2 regions of the Pseudoalteromonas sp. MTN2-4 genome follow, and region 1 is predicted to be linked to the other one. Evidence: riboswitches for the same ligand, from Rfam matches in the RefSeq annotation. Region 1 holds a riboswitch; the other holds the start of a gene.

Region 1 (7,271 bases):
AGCTTGACGATTTTACGCACTCGCTCGTCCATAATGCGGCTAAAGCGACGTAACTCAGTAAAGTCTCCATCTTCACCGGATTGTGCTAGGCGGTTACCGAGTCGTTCCAGATCAGTAACCAAAACCGTTATTTCTGCAGCGAGTCCTAAGTCTTCTTCTTGCAATAAAAAACTGATGAACTCTGCAATCGCTCTGTTGATTTCTAATTGTGACGATTTAGCCAGTGGTATGATTATTTCCTGATTTAATAATTTATTAGTTTCCTTGAATATTTTGTCACTTTTCCAATGAGGATTTTTGTTTTTTATGATGTTTTGAACGTCTTTGATGCTGAAATCAGTCATTTTGAAACGTTTAAACAAAAGCTCAATGGCAGACCAGTGTTCAGTGAGCGTATTTAAAACTTTATTCGCTGGGATCATATTTTTCCACTTTGTGTCTTTTTTGTGAAAAAAGACCGTATTTTATACTTATATTGATAGCTTACATATACCTATAATGCTAGAATCTGCGCCGACTTACGTTACCCACCATTTTTGTTAATTTTTAAACACAGGTTGTTTACGCATTATGGTTACTACTATAATCCTAACACTGATAGCGATAGCTTTTGTGCTCATCGTTATAGAGGATATAATCCATGTAAACAAGGCCAAAACTACACTTTTTTTTGGTACTTTATGTTGGATTATCGCCTTTATCTCTCCGATACATGGTCAAAGCCCAGAAAATGTGCAACATGAGCTAAACCACAACATATTAGAGATAGCAACCTTGTGGCTATTTTTAATGGCCACCATGACTTTCGTTGCTTATCTAAACTCTAAAGGCTTTATACAAAATATCGTGCACCGTGTCATGCCATCACAAATCAGCGAACGTAAACTCATGTTCCTGGTTGGCATTGCCGCTTTTGTATTTTCGTCAATTTCAGACAATATTACAGCAACGCTCATTTCATTAGCTGTTGTTATGTCGCTGAAATTAGACCCAAAGAAGCTTATTAAATATGCAACTTTAATCATATTTAGTGTCAACTCAGGAGGAGTATCATTGATCACAGGCGATGTGACAACACTTATGATATTTCTTGCCGATAAAGTAACCATTCCAGACTTATTATTGCTCGTGACTCCAGCGATTGTGAGCGTAGTCGTGTTGGCTACATTGCTGTCTTTTGGCATGAATGAAACGATTGTGTTTGAAAAAGAACAAACACGTCGGATTGAGAAAACGGATGTAACAATAGCGTGTATTTTTGCATTAACGGTCTTTTCAACTTTATTCTTGAGTGTTGAGTATCAAGTGCCACCTTTATTAACCATGTTATTTGGCTTGTCTCTGATGTTCTTAGTTGCTCAGTTCTTAATGCGTAAAAAAGACGTAAACCGTAAAATTATTGACTACATTCGCGAGATAGAATACGACACGCTGCTGTTCTTCGTTGGTATTTTACTTGTGGTAGGTGCACTAAAAGAAGTGGGTTTCTTAGTTAAATTCACTCAGTTGTATGATTACCTTAAACCCGAGTATGCGAATTATATTGTTGGTATTATGTCTGCAGCAGTAGATAACGTGCCTTTAACTGCGGCACTTTTAAAAGCTGATATCACTATGTCTACACAGCAGTGGCTAATGTTTACCTATGCAACGGGGGTTGGTGGTTCAATGCTAATCATCGGCTCTGCCGCAGGCATTATTGCAATGAACAAGGTTAAAGCTCTTACATTTGTTAGCTACTTACGTATGTTCTTTTATCTACTTATAGCTTATTCAGTAGGTTATGTAGGTGCTTATTACGCAGGCATGATGATTTAGAAGCTTTAAGTACAAATTAGTTAAAACAGTACTTGACACCTAGACGTCTAAAAGTTACTTTTTAAAAACCCGCACAAACTTGCGTTTGTGCGGGTTTTATTTTGCCTAAGTTCAGCTTAGATTACGCAAAATAAACAGAAGAGGCGCGAAACTTAGGTAGCTGGTTTGAGGTGACGTATACCGATGACAGTCAGTGAGGGAAGTGTTCGCCGAGAAGAATTTCAGTACGTCGCTGTTATTTTTCGGTTTACGAGGCTGAATCCTCGGAACTGTCACCGATTTATGGTGGAGAGCTTCTGGCAATGAGCATATCAAATCTATCCGTATATTCTTGCCGAGTTCTCCTTATTGATGTTGAACACACAGTGTTCATAAAGGAGATAAAATGACTTCCCAGTTCACAGTTGCTAAGTTTGGTGGTACAAGTGTCGCCAATTTTGAAGCAATGCATCGCTGTGCACAAATTATTCATGATGATAATCAAGTACGTATTGTAGTAGTGAGTGCCAGTGCAGGTGTTACTAATCACCTAGTGACACTAACTCAGCAAAAAGCTGATTTAGCAGAGCGTAAAACTCTGGTTAAAGCTGTACTTGATATCCAGGACGCCATTTTAGAAAAACTGACACTAGATGCAGACTTAGCAATCGGCTTCTCTCAGACAATTAGCGAGTTTGAACAGCTTGCTGAACTACCTGCGTTAAGTGCACAGCAATGTGATGAAATGCTTAGCTTCGGTGAGCGACTATCCTCTTTTCTATTCACTCAAGTATTACGTAATCAAGGGGTTGCTGCTGATAGGTTTGATGTACGCCAAGTACTTAAAACTGATAACCAGTTTGGGAAAGCGACGCCTGACGTGAGTGCAACTGCAAACGCAGCAGAGCAGCATTTATTGCCACAACTTGCAGACAAAGTATTAGTAACACAAGGTTTTATTGGCAGTGATACGTATGGGCAAACAACCACGCTAGGCAGAGGTGGTTCAGATTACAGCGCCGCATTATTGGCGGAAGCGATAGGTGCACAAAGCGTACAGATATGGACAGATGTTGTAGGCATATTCAGCACAGATCCTCGTTTATGTAAAAAAGCGTCACCGATTGCTCGATTGAGCTTTGATGAAGCGGCTGAAATGGCCACATTCGGTGCAAAGGTATTACACCCAGCAACCATTTTGCCTGCGAGTCGAAGCGGTATAGCGGTCTTTGTTGGTTCTAGTCGCGAACCTCAAGCCGGTGGTACTTGGATTGAAAAAGAAACCGAATCAAAAGCTGGGATCAGAGCTGTAACACAACGAAAGAACCAAATACTGTTGACACTTAAAAGCCCAGAAATGTTGTTGGCGAGTGGTTTTTTGGCACGCATTTTTACCATTTTAAGTAAATATAATATCTCGGTGGATTTGGTCACTACTTCTGAGATCAGTGTTGCCATCACACTTGATAATGCATTGAGTTCATCTAGACCTGAACTTGATCAAGCGTGTTTAGAAGAGTTGAGTGAATTCTGTCATGTAACTGTAGAGACAAATCTGACCTTGGTTGCCCTGATTGGTTCTGAGATCCAGCTTCGTCAACACGAAGTGAATTTTATGAATGTACTTAAAAACTTTAACATTCGATTAATTTGCCATGGTGCAAGTAAACACAATTTGTGCTTTTTAGTTGAACAAAGTGAATCAGATAACGTTGTTCAGTCGATACATGCGCAACTGCTAGAAGCGTGTTAAGAAGGCGTTTCATTGTTAAATTCTATCAAGCGAGCTGAGCATTAATACTCAGCTCGCTTTTTTAATGCAAATTTTTGATAGAAAGTGTCAGTACCATAACTATAAACTCTATGTTATTAAACTCAGTTGCTTCGCAAAGGGTTTTAACTTGCGTATACTCACGTGTCTATAACAAAAACATAAAGATATCAAAATGGCTCAATTGCGTGATGGCTTTCAAAGTCGCCTAGGCTTTGTTTTGGCAGCAGCTGGTGCTGCTGTAGGGCTTGGAAATATTTGGGGCTTTCCTACCCAAGCTGCAAACCATGGTGGTGGTGCATTTTTATTAGTGTACTTTGTGGTTATATTTCTTTTGGCATTACCAGCTTTGTACACTGAGTTGTACATAGGTCACCAAGCACAATCTAATCCAGTTAAAGCACTTAAACAAGCATGGCAGGATAGCAATCCTAAAGTGGGTGCTGCTGCAGGTTATGTTGGCCTATGTGGTGCCATTGTGATGTTAAGTTTTTATTCGATCGTTGCTGGTTGGATGCTGTCCTTTTCACTTGAACCACTTGCAAGGCTATTAGAACTAAATAAACTCGCAGAATTCTTAAAAGGTGACTCAACATTGCGGAATTTCATTTTCACCCCGCTTATGTTGTTGCTTACTGCCAGTATCATTTTGCAAGGTGTTAAGTCTGGTATAGAGGCATGGTCGAGAAGATTAATGCCCTTATTATTGTTATTACTTATAGGTTTAATTGGTTATATGGCAACGCTTGACGGTGCTATAGAAGGCTTTAAGGCTTATTTAGTACTAGATTTTTCAAAAGTAACAGATCCTGATTTGGTTATTGCTGCTATGGGTCAAGCTTTCTTCTCACTTTCATTAGGGGTTGGCTGCATGATGATCTATGGCTCGTATTTAAAACCAAATGAAAATTTACCTAAATTAACTGCGAGTGTTGCCTTGCTTGATACTGGTGTTGCTTTTCTTGCAGGTTTATTAATCATTCCTGCAATATTTGTTGCGCAGCAAAGTGGCGTTGAGGTTTTTCAAGATGGTAAACTGATCGGGGAAGGCCGCTTGATTTTTGCTGTATTGCCAGAGCTATTTATGAATATGGGGCAAATAGGCCTATTTGTAGGTCTAACCTTTTTCGTACTTATGTCTATTGCTTCATTAACTTCTACAATATCTTCTACTGAGATACCCGTTTCTTTTTTAGTGGAAAACCATGGTTTGAAACGAAAAAGTGCCACAATTTGGGTAACTCTAGTGATTATGTTGGTTTCAACGACGATTATACTTAATTTTGAATGGCTATTTGGTTTGATTATCAGTGTGTTCACACAATATCAATTACCTTTAATGGGACTGTTCTACTTTTTGACAGTCGGCTGGATGTGGCAAAGAGGCAATAAGCTTTTAGAAGCAAGTAGCGGTTTCCATTATTACTTTGCGCAATATGTTCGTTTTGTATGCCCTGTATTAATGACTGCGGTATTTGTAAATGTAGCTTTGAAATAGGTAATACGATTAAGTAAAGCCAAGCAAGTTTGTATTAATCACAAAGCCCTTAAACATAAAAATTTATAATTCAGCCCTGACATTTGTTGGGGCTTTTTTATGTTTATTAATTCATTAAAGTAACCAATTAAGAATGTTAAGCCCAAACTTGAATAACCTAAGCTGTAAATAAAAAATTAAATGACAGCGGCTAATCTTAATTAAAACGGCTTGCACTCACACAAAATAGATCTGTAAATTCTCTTTATTTTTCTGAAGATTATAGTCTGATGGCGTAGATTTCTTTTTAAGCAATGTTACTGGGTTTATTTCAAATAGATTGAGGTTGAAACTGATCCAAGTGTAGAGGAGTTTAAACTGCTGTTAGCAGAACCAAAAGTAATAGGCTTCTTTGTGGAACTGAAGTTAAAGCTACGAGTTGCAGTTTATCAACCTTTAAGGATAATTAGGGCCTTTTTACATAATTAACAAACTCTTTATGCTCGATAGATAGGGTTTTGAAAGGAATTTTAAGGTAGATTTGGCGCAAAAAAATAGCCAGTAAAAACTGGCTATTTTCTAATGAATATTTAGTTGCAGTAGTTGTCTACAAACGTTAAGTCATTAATGTGTTCAGGTGCATCCATCACATAGGTTGCAACCGCTGTCTGAGGATTTACACTGTAAATTTTTGCGTTTTCTCCTGACACACGACCTGATACGTATAGAGCACCGTTGTCAGAAATTGCCAAACCAGATGCCCAATTAATTCCGTGATGGCCGATTAATGTCAGCGCCATAGTACTGTCATCTATCGTGTAAAGAGACTTACCAGTTAACACATAAAGTGTGTTGTTATCAGCAGAATAGGCAACATCACCGTGTGAGAATTTGTCACCAGAATAACGCATTTTACCTAAAACGGTTTTCTCGCCAGTTTGCAAGTCGTAGTCGTACATGTATGTTTTGCTGGTAGCACGCAGAGATTGACCATCAGCTGTAACTGCAGAACGATAGATAGGCCATGAAGTGGCATCTGCTTCAGCGGTTTGAGAACCTGTTTCAAGATCTAGTGACCAAAGCTTAGATGCTTTAGTATCTGAATCTAATTGTTCCATGAAATATAACTTGCCGTTGTGGCTTGCAATGTTAGATGCAGTGTTTTGTGCGCCAGCAACTACACTATAAGTTTTAGATTCAAGATCGAATTTGTATACGTATCCTGTTTCTAGGTCACCATAGTTATTAATACCGAAAATACCTGTGTGGCATGCTTGCTTTTTAGTCACACTTACGTTGTCGATAAATGCGCCAAGGCTATCGTTCTTGCCTGTACCAACAAAACGCAACTCAGATGAATCAGAGTCAGCGGATACAGTGACGTTAAATGACTGCCAACCGCGAGTTGTAGAATTAAGGCTTAGTACAGTTTGACCATTCCATTTAACTTCAGCTTTGTTTGTTGAACTATTACCTTGGATACGAGGAGAATAATAGAAAGAAACTTCGTAACTTTGACCAGCTTCAGTTGCAATATTTTGATATACACTGTGGTTAGCCGTTGAGTCTAACTCAATGTACTGATTGCCGTCTTGCGCATTAATGATGCCCAGTCTTGAAGTTTGAATTTCAAAACGTGCGCCTTCACGCTCCCATCCGTTAACTGAATTCAACAATGTCCATTTAGAGTTGATCACATTTTCTTCAAACGAGCCGTTTGTAACTAAATTATCAGCCATTGCAAATTGCGTTGCAAAAAGCGTCGACATTGCTAATAAAGATAACTTCATATAGTTGTTCTCCAAGTTTAAAAACTGCTTACAACAAACTTTGAAAGCGAAATTAATCCTATTGTCGTATTTTACGTCGGTTTCGTCAACAATTAATAAACAATTAAGTCAATAATTCGTTTTGTGCAGTAATTTAATATTCCAAAGACTTATACAAGCAAAGCAAATGCCAGTTAGAAGGTTTTTGATTTTAATTTATAAGAGAAGAGGTTTTTGAAAGTCGTTTTGACACAAAGAATCTATTTTGTGCCAAAACGTTTAAATCTACATTGATTCCAACGCGCGTTCTAATGCATCACTTCTAGAGTTGCAAAATGCATTTTCACCAAGTTTTTCGTTAATTTGAAAACGATGGAGTTGATCAGAAGTTTCTGAGTTTGGAGAGTAGATAAAGACTTTACAGTCTGCATCTAACGCATCAGTAATCGCATTTTCA
Region 2 (7,271 bases), on a different contig from region 1:
GTGAGTCTATTCCAATCAGTGATGCGATGGGTATTAAAGTTGAAAGCTACACTGACTGGCAGTTTTCAACTAAAGCAGACTTAAAAGCGAACTTAAATTTACATAACTCAATGTTTGCAGGCTCGGTATACAGCATGGCGACCCTGACAGGGTGGGGCGCGACCTATTTGGCGCTTAAAGAGCTCAACCTTGAAGGTAACATTGTATTAGCTGATGCTGAAATCAAATACCTTAAGCCACTCACAACGGCACCAAGTGCGACTGTGACTATCGCAGATTGTTCGGGCAAATTGCTTGAGTTAGAAACTGAAGGTAAAGCGAAATACTATGTACCAGTGAATGTGTACGATGGCGATAAACTGGTTGCCAAGTTTGAAGGCTGCTTTGTTGTGCTTCGCTAAATAAAGCGTTAGATATTAAAAGCCAAGCTACTCGCTTGGCTTTTTTATTATTAGGTAGAAGTTATACCAATCCTCAATAATACTTAATCATTTTGAGGTACTAAAACTGACGCTAACTTCGTTGAAAATTTCTTATTTAGAATAACTAAATAGCAAAATTTCCGCCTTGCCTACATGGATGTAGGTACCTCGGCGATAGCAGGACGCGTGAGCGGCGTTATCGACTAGTTTTTCTTGTCTCAAAATAGACTGCTTAATTAAGAGGATTGGTATTACAAAATATCGGTGAGCAATATACCCACACCAAAACGTTGTATATCGGCATTGTAATCAATCATACTCTCACCATAGCCGTTAAAGTATTGCGCATATCCTCTGAGCCTACCCCACAGCGGGAATGACCAATCTAGCTGTAAAGCACCGCGATTATCGCTGTGAAGGTTATTTCTCACCATGAAACCAAATTCATGATCGCCCTGACGATACACGCCACTAAACTCAAAGTAGCCCATATATTTGTATATATCTGGGTTGTCGTCGCCTTCTGCCTCTAAAACATCTGGTTTGTCGTCTTCAGGCAATCGATACCAAGGCTTAAAACTAAAAACAAACCCTCGGTTTTCCCAAATGAAGTTGGCATAAATTCTATTCCAAGAGCGTGAGTTAGGCTGACTTCGGCCATTGGATTGGTGAGAAAGGCCCAGCACTAGGGCCATCTCATCTCCCCAAAGGACATTTTCATCATCTAAAAAGTTAACCCAAAATACTTCTGGCTCGTAATTGGTTTCACGGAAAGGTGAGGAGATGTCTTTATTATAAAATTGCCAATAAGATTTCAATGTAAAGGCGGTATAAATAGCCTGATCTGGGTCCGAAAATCCGGTATAAACCGGTACTTTTAATGATAACTGATATTTCACTTCAAAGTTATCAAGCGATTCGCCCTCTTGCTCGGTGATCGCCTTGAGGCCGTCGAAGGGGCGGTTATTTGGATTGCGCATGTAAGACACAGGTAAAATATAGTTGCGGTTATGCGGTGTCAGTACATTACGGTTTTTTTGCGTAACGCGCTCTCTTGCCATTCGTTTATCGAGAGAGCTAAAAGGCTTGTTTGCTAGCTGACTACACTTTTCGCGAACATCAGCGACTTTGGTGTCACCGTCGGCCGAAATTAACTCGTTGAGTACGCATTGCTTAACGAGATCGAGCTTGTCTTCTTGTTGAGCGTAGCTAGTCGGAGAAAATAAGAAACATAAACCAAAAGTGGCAAGAACATATTTGATCATAAGTGCAATTTGCTTGTGAGAGGGTGGCACAAATTATACACAATAATCACAATAAAAAAGTAGTAAAAAGGCGGGCGGCAAAAGCCGCCATACCTTAGTAAGCGACACTCAATAAAAGGTGCTTACTCTCACGCAATAAGGTGAAGCCTTACAGCTCGAAATAGTTTGTGAAGAACTTATAGAGTTCAGTGCCTTGATTCACGCTGGCCGAAGCAAAATGCAAAATAGTGATGGCATCTGTATCTAACGTGATTTCATGTAATGGCTTTTCTGATAAGTATTGTTCCATGCGTAAAATCTTCGCAATGGTGTCACCGGCTTTTATATGACTGCCTAGTTCGGCGTTGTACTCGACCATGCCACCCATAGGGGCATAAAACGCCAAATAGTCATCAAGCATACAGGCATAGCGGGTAATAGGCTTAGGCGTAAACTCAGCATCGATAAACGCTTGCTTGTGGTTTAGGTAACTTAAGATACTTTCGGCATCGAGTTTCGCCTCGGTTAGATCGATTTTCTCTTGTGAGCCAAGTTCAACGGTGAAAGCTTCAACCCATACAGGAATATTGCGACCTTGCGCTTTGTAGGCTTCGCTTAATTGCCACCAAGGGCAAAAAGTCGCTTCGTCCATCGCGCCATCAAATTCATTGGGGATCAACAGCACGTGTTTAATGTCAAAGTAGCTCGCACTGGCTTTCGCATATTCCGGACAGTACAAATGCTTTGCTGAGATCGGACCGGTATGAAGATCTAACACTATGTCAGCTTCATGCGCTAAACGCTGCAAGGTCACAGCGATCCGTTTGCCGGTATTCACGCGATAAGCGGGTTGATCTAGAAATGCTTGGGTCTGATCAACAAGCAGAGCGCGGAACTTTGCTTTGATCTCATCTTCTGGCGCATCTAAATGTTCGCTTACAAATGACTCGATCAACTTGCTGTGATCGTGATACATGCGGTTCCAGTTGGTGCCGGTGATCGGATCAAAACGACCTAAAGTAAACTCCCCCGACTTTTGATTACAACCGATCGGATTCGCATAAGGCACTAAGGTGATGTCTGAAGCCAGTGTTTGTGTTTTTAGCTGCTCAAGCAATTGGTAAATAACCGCATTACCTTGCACTTCTGCGCCATGCATATTGGCTTGAATATACACTTTAGGGCCGCTGCCATTGCCTTGTAAACGATACACAGGAATGGTTAAAGGTAAGCCATTGGCGATTTCACCAACTTGAATATGTTCTTGAGTAATTGTATTCATGGGAGCACCTACACTAAATAACTTGCGGCGTTTTGGCTTTCACGCACGCAGACAACTTGGCCTTGCTCAATCACGTATTCAGCAGGCAATTCATGACATAAAAAGAACGGCATACTTTCGGTATACCCATAAGCACCACATTGACTGAATACCACCCAGTCGTGCTCGTTAATATCTTCAGGTAGTGAGTGCTTACCCAAGCTGTCGAGTGCGGTACACAATGGACCATGTACTAGGAAGTCTTGTGATGGTGCGCTAGATTGGCGTAATAATTCACCCGGAAAAGCTTGGTTTGTCACAGCAGGGCGTAATACGTGATTAATACCACCTGCGACGATAAGCTGGTGCTCACCATAGTTAAGCTTTTGCTCAACCACAGGGTTTACATAATGGCCGATTTCACCTACCGCATAACGGCCTAGCTCCATCCACAGTTCTTCAACCCCAGCCGCGGCTTTAATGGTTGCCAGTGCATCGACTAATTTAGGCCAAGCGAGGCGATCAGCATCGGTAGTGTAAGGAATACCTAAACCGCCACCTAAATCTAAAATTTGGCATGTAAATCCGAGTTGCGCTGCCAAATCGGTCAGTGGCGCGACCATTTGCGACCACAGCTCTGCCAGTTTTTCGGTGCTAAGCATATTGCCCCATTGGAAAATATGCAGGCCAACAAAGTTAAGTGCAGGATAGTCTTGAATACTCAGCTGTTGCCACTCTTCAAGCCCTAAACCAAATGGTGTTAAGCTGTCACCACCAAGTGGGTTCTTTTCGCCATCGGGCCAGCGCAATTGCACACGCAGTAGAATGCGCAACTGCACCTGATGTTCTGTCGCAGCTTGGTTTAACCAAGCTACTTGATTTAAGCTTTCTGCCACAAAAGTGCGTACACCTTGTGACAAAAAGTGTTGGATCTGCTTTTTAGATTTAGCAGGTCCGGTGTTGAGCACACGGTTAGCAGCCACGCCTTGACGCAATACTTGGTCAAGTTCGCCACTGCTTGCTACGTCAAAGTCGAAGCCCGCTTTATCTAAAGTTTGGATCACCTTAGAAAGTGGATTGGCTTTAACTGCATACCATAACTTCACCACAGATTGCTCTGTCAGTGGTTTCAAATGCGCGTATAACGCATCTAGGTCATAGACAAAAAACGGTGTGTCGTTCTGCTCACTGATCGCAGTGATATGCTGACGTAGCTGTGTGCTCAAAAAGCTCATTAGCGTAATACCTCTTCAAGGATTAAAGACGCATCGCTTTGCTCATCGCGGTATTTAACAATTAAAGCACATGACATGCTTAAGCCCTGCTCGCGGCCCCATGCACTTGAAGACGGACGAGAGCCCGGAATAACAATCGCATTCTCAGGAATTGGCTCGCCTTTTTCTAAGACGCGCTCGTTCACACAGTCGTAAACAGGAATGGTTGCAGATAAACGGACACCTGGTGCAAGTACAGCCCCTTTCTTAACAACCACACCTTCAACGATCACACAACCAGCGCCGATGAACGCATCATCTTCGATCACAACTGGGCTAGCGCCAACAGGCTCTAATACACCACCTAGTTGCACAGCTGCACTTAGGTGAACGTTTTTACCTACTTGTGCACATGAGCCAACTAGCGCATGGCTGTCTACCATAGTACCTTCATCGATGAATGCACCTATGTTTACATACGCTGGTGGCATAATGATGGTGCCTGAGGCCACATAGGCGCCGCGACGTACACTTGAGCCACCTGGTACCATACGTACGTTTTGTTCTGCATTGAAACCTTGTGGTGCTAAGTTGTCTTTATCTACAAAGCCACCTGGGAACTCAACGTTCGTGCCGTTTCTGAATGCTTCTAAAATGCCTTGTTTTACTTCCACGTTGGCGTGCCAGTTGCCTTGCTCGTCTTGAGTTGCCGCACGTACGCTACCGTTTTCTAAATTGTTTAATAGTTCTAACCAGCTCATGTTTTACTGCCTTAATTCCAAGATAAAATTGTGTCGTTTGCACGCTCAATCGCTGCATTACATTGCAGTTCTAGGTGCGTAAGAGGAGGACGAAGATTCGGTGTTGCCAGAGTTCCCTGTTGGTGCATGAGCACTTTCACAGGAATTGGGTTGGCGACACTAAACAAGCTATTTACAGCTTGCGTCCAGGTGGTGAATAAGTTCGGATAAGTACCTGCTAAAGCGCGACGCACAAACTCAGCGGTTTGCTCTGGCCAAGCATTGGCTGCAACAGAGACAAGGCCTTTTGCGCCTGCCTGAGCAAAGTAGGGGATCAACCCATCGTCGCCGCTATAAATAGCCAGTTCAGGTGCAGCTTCACGGAATTGCTCAAATTTACTGATGTCACCGCTGGCTTCTTTTAACGCCCATAAGTTGTCGTGGTGTGCAAGATTCTTTAGTACTTGTGGTGACACTTCGACGGCACTGCGACCCGGTACGTTGTAAAGCATACAAGGTAAGTCAGTGGCGTTAAGTAATGCATCAAACCACTGAGTCTGACCAATTACACCCGGCTTAGCATAAAGCGGTGAACCAAGTAGGTAAGCGTGAATAGGGTGCTGATTGCAAAACTCAACCCAAGCTAATTGTTCTTGTAAGTTGATACCACCTACCGCGACCATAAGGGGGACGTTAGGGGTCAAGTTACAAACAAATTCAACAATCGCTTGTTGTTCAGGCAGGGTAAGGGCTAAGCCTTCACCTGTGCTACCAAGCAACAAAATGCCATTGCCAGCGTGTTCTTGCTGACGAACGAGTGTTGTGAGTGTGTCAAAGTCAACTTGGTCTTGCGCGTCAAAAGGCGTCACCAAAGCTGTCCATAAAGGATAGTTGGATAAATCGTATTGTGATTTCATCTCTACCGAACTTATAGCATGTTCGGAGTAAGGAGGGTGTCCATACTTCGAACAATTAAAATTCGAAGAGCAATGGACTTAAAAAAGATAAGGCAAACTGGCCTTATTTATTCTAAGACCAGAAGCTCTCCACCAAAATTCTTGCGCCTTGCGCAATTGGTGACAGTCGCTGGGATTCAGCCCAGTCGCCCGAAGTAAACGTCTAGCAAATACGCTTGCTTCTCGGCGTTAATTCCCCTCGCTACGGCATCAATGGAGTTTGCTCTCCTCAACCGCGCTACCTGAATAACGCACCTCTTCCAGCCCTGGCAGCCGAGTCAATGCTCCACTGCGCTCAAATAGGGTGAGGCGGCATTGAAACATTTTAGCCGTCTAGGTGTCAAGTATCTTCGTTATAATCAACGTTTGTTTGATTTTTAAGTGTAATTGTTACATTTATTTTAATTTTGTTGTAAAATTATTAGTTGGTTATTCAATAAGGAAAGGAAATATGACCAGTAAATTACTTATATCAACTCTATTGTTTATATCGTTTTTATCATTCGGTAAAGATAAACTAGAAGTCATAGGGTGTTGGGACACGGGCTCGGCCTTATGCAGTCAAGTTAGCAAGCAACGTGAATATAGTCGCTTTTTAGCACAAACTGACGCATCAGAGGCGCTGTCAGACAGTGACAGTGCCATACTCAACTATGTAATCCAATCTGACACCAGCAATACGGTGACGCATTTTAAATTTCACGTATATAAAGACCAAGAATGGGCAGAAGGCCCAGATGGTCATGATATGTTCTATCCGGTAACGCGTATACGCATGATAAGTGAGACTGGCATTTATGGTGCCGCAAAGGCAGACATAGAGCGTGCCGTTTCACCTAGGGTGGCAACCGAGCAATTTATAGAAAAATACGGCAACAAAGGGGCTGTTAATGGTTCGGGAAGTGAGGTTATTAGAGACTCCAATGGGTATATAGATTATGACTCTGCTTGCGGGCCGACAGGTATTCATGTGTTAGCGCGAGAGGCTTGGAACATGAGGCAAAATTGCCATGATTTTATGGTCAGTATTGGTATGTTCTCGGGAGTAAAAGAGATCGAGTTGCTAATTTCTACCACAGAATCGATAGCAGGCAATGTAGAGTCAGGTATTGAAGGGATTATTAGTGCTGGTCTTGAGGCGAAAGTAGATTATACACAAGCCCAAAAAGTGACTATTAGGGCAAACCGACCGCTTCACTTTAACACTCCTGATGGGTACAAAATCATACTTTTCCCTAACCCCAACGGAGAAGCTGAGGTTGTTTCGTTTTATCTACCCAATGGCATTAAAATCCCTGTAGACCCAGACGGTAGCGTTAAGTTAAAAGAGGCGGCCGAAGAGCTGTTAAGTGGCAAGTACAATGTAACCAAAGATAACCTGATTTTTATTCAGCTGATGAATAAAAGAATGAATCACCTTGCATTAAGAAGACT

Evidence for each region. A riboswitch is a leader RNA that binds a small molecule or an ion and turns the genes downstream of it on or off. The one in region 1 is predicted to bind lysine.
Region 2: another riboswitch for lysine. It lies ahead of dapA (4-hydroxy-tetrahydrodipicolinate synthase); the one in region 1 lies ahead of lysC (lysine-sensitive aspartokinase 3).

What each region holds. Positions count from the first base shown of each region.
Region 1 is NZ_BTGK01000003.1:418,731-426,001, reverse strand. Features, by position in the region: gene ACGHEH_RS10740 (hypothetical protein) at 1-422, opposite strand, end outside; gene nhaD (sodium:proton antiporter NhaD) at 571-1,818, shown strand; lysine riboswitch at 1,949-2,122, shown strand; gene lysC (lysine-sensitive aspartokinase 3) at 2,204-3,550, shown strand; gene ACGHEH_RS10725 (sodium-dependent transporter) at 3,744-5,066, shown strand; gene ACGHEH_RS10720 (DUF642 domain-containing protein) at 5,636-6,835, opposite strand; gene ACGHEH_RS10715 (SulP family inorganic anion transporter) at 7,100-7,271, opposite strand, start outside.
Region 2 is NZ_BTGK01000005.1:55,558-62,828, reverse strand. Features, by position in the region: gene ACGHEH_RS13240 (bifunctional GNAT family N-acetyltransferase/hotdog fold thioesterase) at 1-401, shown strand, start outside; gene ACGHEH_RS13235 (phospholipase A) at 674-1,687, opposite strand; gene ACGHEH_RS13230 (succinylglutamate desuccinylase/aspartoacylase family protein) at 1,836-2,948, opposite strand; gene ACGHEH_RS13225 (PLP-dependent decarboxylase) at 2,957-4,162, opposite strand; gene ACGHEH_RS13220 (2,3,4,5-tetrahydropyridine-2,6-dicarboxylate N-succinyltransferase) at 4,162-4,902, opposite strand; gene dapA (4-hydroxy-tetrahydrodipicolinate synthase) at 4,914-5,798, opposite strand; lysine riboswitch at 5,913-6,105, opposite strand; gene ACGHEH_RS13210 (hypothetical protein) at 6,289-7,271, shown strand, end outside.